Regions from separate parts of the Actinomyces faecalis genome, predicted to be linked through region 1. Evidence: riboswitches for the same ligand, from Rfam matches in the RefSeq annotation. Region 1 holds a riboswitch; each other region holds the start of a gene.
What was found. A riboswitch is a leader RNA that binds a small molecule or an ion and turns the genes downstream of it on or off. The one in region 1 is predicted to bind S-adenosylmethionine.
Positions count from the first base shown of each region.

Region 2: linked by a shared signal. The riboswitch ahead of HRL51_RS11225 (methionine ABC transporter ATP-binding protein) and the one ahead of HRL51_RS07305 (cobalamin-independent methionine synthase II family protein) in region 1 are both predicted to bind S-adenosylmethionine.
Region 3: linked by a shared signal. The riboswitch ahead of HRL51_RS10565 (methylenetetrahydrofolate reductase) and the one ahead of HRL51_RS07305 (cobalamin-independent methionine synthase II family protein) in region 1 are both predicted to bind S-adenosylmethionine.

Region 1 covers NZ_CP063418.1:1,695,847-1,698,104, reverse strand. The annotation lists gene HRL51_RS07310 (RecQ family ATP-dependent DNA helicase) at 1-697, opposite strand, end outside; SAM riboswitch class I at 828-922, shown strand; gene HRL51_RS07305 (cobalamin-independent methionine synthase II family protein) at 1,128-2,258, shown strand, end outside.
Region 2 covers NZ_CP063418.1:2,613,000-2,615,257, reverse strand. The annotation lists gene HRL51_RS11230 (methionine ABC transporter permease) at 1-395, opposite strand, end outside; gene HRL51_RS11225 (methionine ABC transporter ATP-binding protein) at 392-1,471, opposite strand; SAM riboswitch class I at 1,477-1,569, opposite strand; gene HRL51_RS11220 (alpha/beta hydrolase) at 1,715-2,258, shown strand, end outside.
Region 3 covers NZ_CP063418.1:2,459,378-2,461,635, forward strand. The annotation lists gene HRL51_RS10565 (methylenetetrahydrofolate reductase) at 1-1,049, opposite strand, end outside; SAM riboswitch class I at 1,043-1,127, opposite strand; gene HRL51_RS10570 (alpha/beta hydrolase family protein) at 1,437-2,258, shown strand, end outside.

The sequences.
Region 1 (2,258 bases):
CGGACGTGTCCTCGCCCGCGCCCAGCTGCTCCGCGACGTCACGGGTCACGCGCTCGTTGGCCGTGGCCGTGGTGGCCAGGACGGGCGTGCGAGGTGCTAGGTCAGCCAGCAGGGAGCGGATACGTCGGTAGTCGGGGCGGAAGTCGTGTCCCCAGTCCGAGATGCAGTGCGCCTCGTCGATGACGACCAGGCCCGTGCCACCCGCCAGGTGGGGCAGGACCTCCTCGCGGAAGACCGGGTTGCTGAGGCGCTCGGGGGAGACGAGGAGGACGTCGACCTCGCCTGAGGCGACCTGCTCCTCGACCTGCCTCCAGCTGGTGGCGTTGGCCGAGTTGATCGTGGCGGCCCGGATCCCGGCTCGCTGCGCGGCAGCGACCTGGTCACGCATCAGCGCCAGGAGCGGGGAGATGATGACGGTGGCCCCAACGCCTGGGTGCGCCGGACAGCCCTGCGCGCGTGCACGCGGTGGCGGCGTTCCTGGCTCCCAGCCGCCCCAGCCCTCACGCAGGAGCGCGGTGGCCACGAAGTAGACGGCGGACTTTCCCCACCCGGTGCGCTGGACCACGAGGGCACGACGGCGCTGCGCCACCAGGGCGTGGACAGCCGTCCACTGGTCCTCACGCAGGCTGGCACCCGGCCTGCCGACCAGCATCTGGAGGATCGTCTCGGCGCGCTCGCGCAGTGGTGAGGTGCTCATGGACTCACCGTAGCGACCGGGTCCGACATGAACGGAGCGCGTTGCAGCCAGGAGCTCTCAGACTCTGGACGTCTCGCCTGGCGGATGGTGTTGCGGGCAGCGCGGAGCCCCGTGTGTATGCTGTGGGCTACAACCATCCCGAGCGGCTGAGAGACCTGGCTCGTCGACGCCGCAGCAACCGACCGGCCGAGCCGGACCCGGTGCTCCTGCCAGGACCGATGGAAGGACACCTGATGACCACCAGCCGATGCAGCATCTCCTGCTGCGCCGTCAGGACGGAGGCTCCCCTGCTCACGCCGGAGCGCGTGGCAGGGGTGGTCATGCCCCGCTGAGGCGCCCGGACGTCTCAGCCCCCAGCCGGCCAGGCCGGTTCCGGTCCTTATCCCCATGACCGCCGCGGCACCTCGCCGCAGGAATGACAGGACCACTCATGACCACTTCCATCCGCACCACCCACGTCGGTTCCCTGCCCCGCACCGACACCCTGCTCAAGGCCAACGCCGACCACGCCACCGGCGCCCTGTCCGACGCCGACCTGGCCGCGGTCGTCCGCTCTGAGACTGACGCCGTCGTCGCCAGGCAGGCTGAGCTGGGCATCACGATCGTCAATGACGGCGAGTACGGCCACGCCATGACCGAGAAGGTCGACTACGGCGCCTGGTGGTCCTACTCCTTTACGCGCTTCTCCGGCCTGGAGCTGCTCGACGAGCTTCCCGAGCGCAGGCCGACCCCGGCCGGGAAGCTGGAGCTGGACGCGATGACCGACCGCCGCGACTGGGTGGCCTTCGCCGACGCCTACTCCGACCCGACCTCAGGTATCCACCTGGCGACCCGTCGCCCGTGGTCCTTCCCTGCACTGACCGGCGAGCTGTCCTACACGGGCCAGGAGGTCGTCGCCCGTGACATCACCTCCCTCAAGGAGGCGCTGGGCAAGGCGGGGAAGCCGTTGTCCGAGGGCTTCGTGGCCTCTATCAGCCCGGCTGCGGCGGCACGTGTGGGCAACTACTACTACGAGGACGACGAGGCTGCCGTGTGGGCGTGGGCCAACGCGCTGCGCGAGGAGTACAAGGCCATTACCGACGCCGGTCTCACCGTCCAGATCGACGCTCCTGACCTGGCCGAGTCCTGGGACCAGTTCAAGGTCGAGCCCGCTGTCGAGGACTACCGCCGGTTCTCCGCCGTACGGATCGAGGCCCTCAACCACGCCCTGGAGGGGATCGACCCCGACCTCGTGCGCTACCACGTGTGCTGGGGGTCGTGGCACGGTCCGCACTCCACGGACCTGGAGCTCCGCCACGTGGTGGACCTGGCCCTCAGGGTCAACGCCAACGGGCTCACCTTCGAGGCCGCTAACGCCCGCCACGAGCACGAGTGGAAGATCTGGAAGGACACTGAGCTCCCCGAGGGCAAGTACCTCATCCCGGGAGTCGTCTCCCACGCGACGAACGTCGTGGAGCACCCTGAGCTCGTGGCAGACCGCATCACGCGCTTCGCCGAGCTGGTGGGGGCCGAGCGGGTCGTGGCCTCGACCGACTGCGGTCTGGGTGGCCGTATCCACTCC
Region 2 (2,258 bases), 920 kb from region 1:
CGGGCGTAGAAGGGGATCGCGCCAACCGTCAGTGGCACGCAGGCCGCCTGCCAGCCGATCGAGGTCCCCAGCAGGAAGCGGGTGAAGCTCATGATGGCGACCAGCAGGATGATGAAGGGCATGGAGCGGCCGAAGTTGACGATCTGGGACAGGACCTCGTAGACGGCCCGGTTGCGGTGCTGGCCGCGCTTGCCCGTGGACACCAGCGCCAGGCCCAGCAGCAGGCCGAAGACAATCGTGAGCGCGCCAGACACAAAGGTCATGCCCAGGGTCTCCATGGTGGCGGAGACGAGCTTGCGCTGGATGACCTTGCGCTCGAACCAGGTGCCGTCCTCAGCCGTGGCGAGCAGGCTGGTGGCCAGTGGGCTCGCCACAGCAGTGGTCAGGATGCTCATGCGCGCACCTCCGCGACGACGCCGGCGTCTGCTAGGACGCGAAGGGCCTCCTGAGCCCGCTCGGCGGGAAGAGTCAGTGCCAGGCGGCCGATCTGGGCCTGGCCAAGGGTCTCGAAGACACCGCCGGCCACGTCCGCGCCCTGCTCGGCGACCAGGGCCAGGACCTGGGCGGCCGCGGGCTGGCCGGGGTGGGCTGTCAGGGCAACGTCGATGACGGCCTCGCCCTCGTGCACCGCACCGTCGGGGATGACCGGCACCGGGACAAGCTCGTGGGACAAGCGTGAGGTGACATTCGAGACGACCTCCTCAATGGGGCCGGACTCGACGATGCGGCCCGCCTCCAGCAGGCTCACGGAGTCACAGATCGCGCGGACCACGCTCATCTCGTGGGTGATGATGACGACGGTGACGCCAAGGCGGTCGCGCACGTCACGGATAAGCTCCAGGATCGCGCGCGTGGTCTCGGGGTCCAGGGCACTGGTTGGCTCGTCGCACAGCAGCACCGAGGGCTGATCGGCCAGTGCGCGGGCGATGCCGACGCGCTGCTTCTGACCGCCGGAGAGCTGAGCGGGGTAGGAGGCGCCGCGGTCAGCCAGACCCACCAGGTCCAGCATCCTCTCCACGGTCTCATGGCGTGAGCCCTTGCGCACCCCGGCCATGGCCAGCGGGTAGGCGATGTTCTGGGCGGTGGTGCGCTGCTCCAGGAGGTTGGCGTGCTGGAAGACCATGCCGATGGAACGGCGGGCCTCACGCAGCTGGCGTGGTGACAGTGAGGACATGTCCTTGCCTGCCACACGCACGGTCCCACTCGTCACAGGCTCCAGGCTGGTCAGGCACCGCACCAGGGTGGACTTGCCGGCACCCGAGGTGCCGACGATGCCGTGGATCGTGCCGGGCTGGATGTCCAGGCTCAGTCCGTCCAGGGCGCGGACCTCGCGGCCGTCGGACAGACGGTAGACCTTGTGGACGTCGCGCAAGGAGATCATGGGCTCGCTGGACCCTGCCGTGCGGGCGTCCGCCGCGTCAGTGCCGTCGGGGACGCCGATGGCAGTGGGATGTGCCGAGACTGCGCTCATACTCTCCTCCATCGGTCCTGGCGGAAGCACCCTCACCGCGTGAGCGGGGGTTGCTGCAACGTCGTCGAGCCAGGTCTCTCGGTTGCTCTGGATGGCCACGGCAACGATAGGCAGCGCAGACAGAGCTGTTCAAGTGCGCACCCTCCAGTGGGACGAACGTCACGCGGGACTGCCGGGGTGGGGCGGGCCCGGTGGACGATGCACATGCTGCAGACATCCCTTGTGGGATGTCAGGATCAGGGTATGAGTGTCACCAGCGCGAATGTCACGACCGACATCCTGGGCGAACCCTGGCTCGCCCACCGCATCACCGTGGCTGAGTCCGCGGCTGCTCCCGGCGCCGACCACGCCATGCTGGTCTATCGCCGCCAGGCCGCTACGCCGGCGGGTGCCAGGCCACGGCACTCACGTGCCGTGCTCTACATCCACGGCCGGAGCGACTACTTCTTCCAGACCTGGCTGGCCGACGCTCTAGATGAGGCGGGCTATGAGTTCTACGCCCTGGATCTGCGCGCCTGCGGACGTGCTGGCCTGGGCTACTGGTCACCGCATGACGTACGGGACCTGCGCGTCCACGACGAGGAGGTGGCCGAGTCCCTGCGGATCATCCGTCAGGAGCACGGGCACGACGTCGTCGTTCTCAATGCCCACTCCACCGGCGGCCTGCAGGCGGTCATCTGGGCGGCGGACCACCCGGGCGGTGTTGAGGCGGTCACCCTGAATTCCCCGTGGCTGGACCTCAATTCCTCCGCCCTCATGCGCTCCTACGGCTCTGCCTTCGTTGACC
Region 3 (2,258 bases), 760 kb from region 1:
CCGGTCAACCGCGCACTGGAACCTGGCACGGCGTTGATGTAGGCGCGGGCGATCTCGCGCTGGGTGTAGCGGTCAGGACGCGCGCCATCGAGGACACCGCCCAGACGGAACTGGGAGATGACGTCTAGGGCGGGGCGCGTGCGGTTGAAGGTGTAGAGGTGCAGGCCTGGGGCGCCTCCCTCGATGAGGTCGCCAGCGAGCTGGAGGGTGGCGTCGATGCCGGCAGTGACTACTCCGGCGCCCTGGCGCGACCGCAGGGTCTGGGCCAGTGAGCCCGGCACGCTCACGCCGGTCAGGTCCTCCAGGCGGGTGAGGCGTCGCAGGTCGGTCAGCGGGATGATTCCGGGCAGGATCGGCATGGTCACGCCGCAGTAGCTGGCGGCACGGGTCAGGGCAAGGTAGTCCTCGGCCTCGTAGAAGACCTGGGTGATGGCCAGGTCCGCGCCTGCTGCCTGCTTGGCGGCGAGCACCTCGATCTCCCGGGCGTAGTCGACAGCGGCAGGGTAGGCGGCCACAGCGATCTGGACGTGGCGGGTACCGTCGTCGAAGTACTCGGCCTCTACCTCACGGATGACGCGGACGAGCTGGTCGGCGTGCCGCAGCTCGCCGACGACGTCCTCAGCCGCCACACCACGTGGTGGGTCCCCGCGCAGGGCGAGGAAGCGCCGCACGCCCATGTCGAGGAAGAGGCGGACGATCTCGACGACGTTAGCCTTGCGGTAGCCGATGCACGTCAGGTGCGCCATGAGAGGGACGTCTGAGGTGGCCAGGACGTGGGCGACGACGTCCTCTGAGGGGTTGTGCTCGCGCACCACGTGCAGGCGCGTCGGGGAGCCCGCTGCCGCGGTGGGGCCGCCCACCGTCGTGACGAAGCGAGGCCGGTAGGTCACTGAGACGAAGTCGGGGCGGGCCACCAGCAGCCGGTCGAGCGCGCCCCAGGTCTGCGAGGAGTAGCGGCCCGGGCGAGGCGGAAAGAGCTCCAGGGACAGGCTCGGTGCGGTCCTGCGGGCATCTGGCTGTGCCAGGGAGTGCGACATGATGTTCTCCATCGGTCCTGGCGGAAGCACCCCGCACGAGGGTTGCTGCGGCGTCATTGAGCCAGGTCTCTCAGCCGCTCTGGATGGATGTTGAGGCAGACCTTACCCTCATGCCAGGGCCCGGACGCAAATCGCTCCATACCGCGAGAAACTAACCATTCGATTGACTTTCCGTCGCCGTCGCTACCCCTCCGTCTTGCTCGCACCCCTGCCATACGCACCAGCGGGTAGCGACTATGGCTCAGAGGTAGCGGCCAGCGGGAGATGGGAGCGAACCCCGCACCCTCCAGACCAGTACCAAGACACGCAGCCTCGGGAACATCACGCTGCCAGCGCAATCCCGCAGGCCTAAGACCCAGGTCCATCGCCCATGAGCGCGCACTGTCCTAGGTTGAATACATGACTGACGTCCGCATCGACACGGCACGGGGCATCTGCCTGTCCGGGACGATCCTGCTGCCCGACGGCGTCCCCGACCTTGACCCGGAGACGCTCACCAGGCTTGTGCGCGAGGGCGGCACCGCTCCAGCGCGCCACGAGGCCGTCATTGTCCTGGTCCACGACTTCCTCACCGACCGCCACGGCTTCGGCTACCGCTTGGACCAGCTCGCGGCACGGTACCGTCAGGCCGGCTACGCCACCTTCCAGTTCGACTTCTCCGGCCTGGGCGAGTCCGATGATGACATCGTCACCCTGGCAGGGGAGAGCGATGACCTCCAGGCGGTGTGCGGCTGGCTGGAGGACCTGGGGTACGCGCGCCAAGGCGTGCACGCCAACGGCTTCGGGGCGACGGCGGTGCTGCTGGCCCGGCCCGAGCCCGTGCGTGCCGTCGTGCTCTCCGGAGCCGTGGTCAGCCCCCAGTCGATCCTGTGGGAGAACGTCTTCTCCCCCGAGCAGCTCGATGAACTCGACCGGCACGGACTGACCCGTCTGGTGGACGACAACCCCAACTCCCGCCAGTGGAACGTCCTGTCCAAGCAGACCCTGGCTGATGTCTCCCTGCAGGAGCCCACCCAGCTCATGGCAGACCTTCCCTGGCCGGTGCTCATGCTGCACGGCGCACTGACCGAGGAGTTCCCGGACTCCACCGCCGGAGCGACCGAGGGCTTCGCACTGCTGCGCGACGGCAGCCAGCTCGTCCAGGTCCACGCCGAGGACGCGCAGGAGGCGCAGGCTCAGGTGGCGCAGCTGGGCCTGGACTGGTTCGCACGGCGGCTGCGC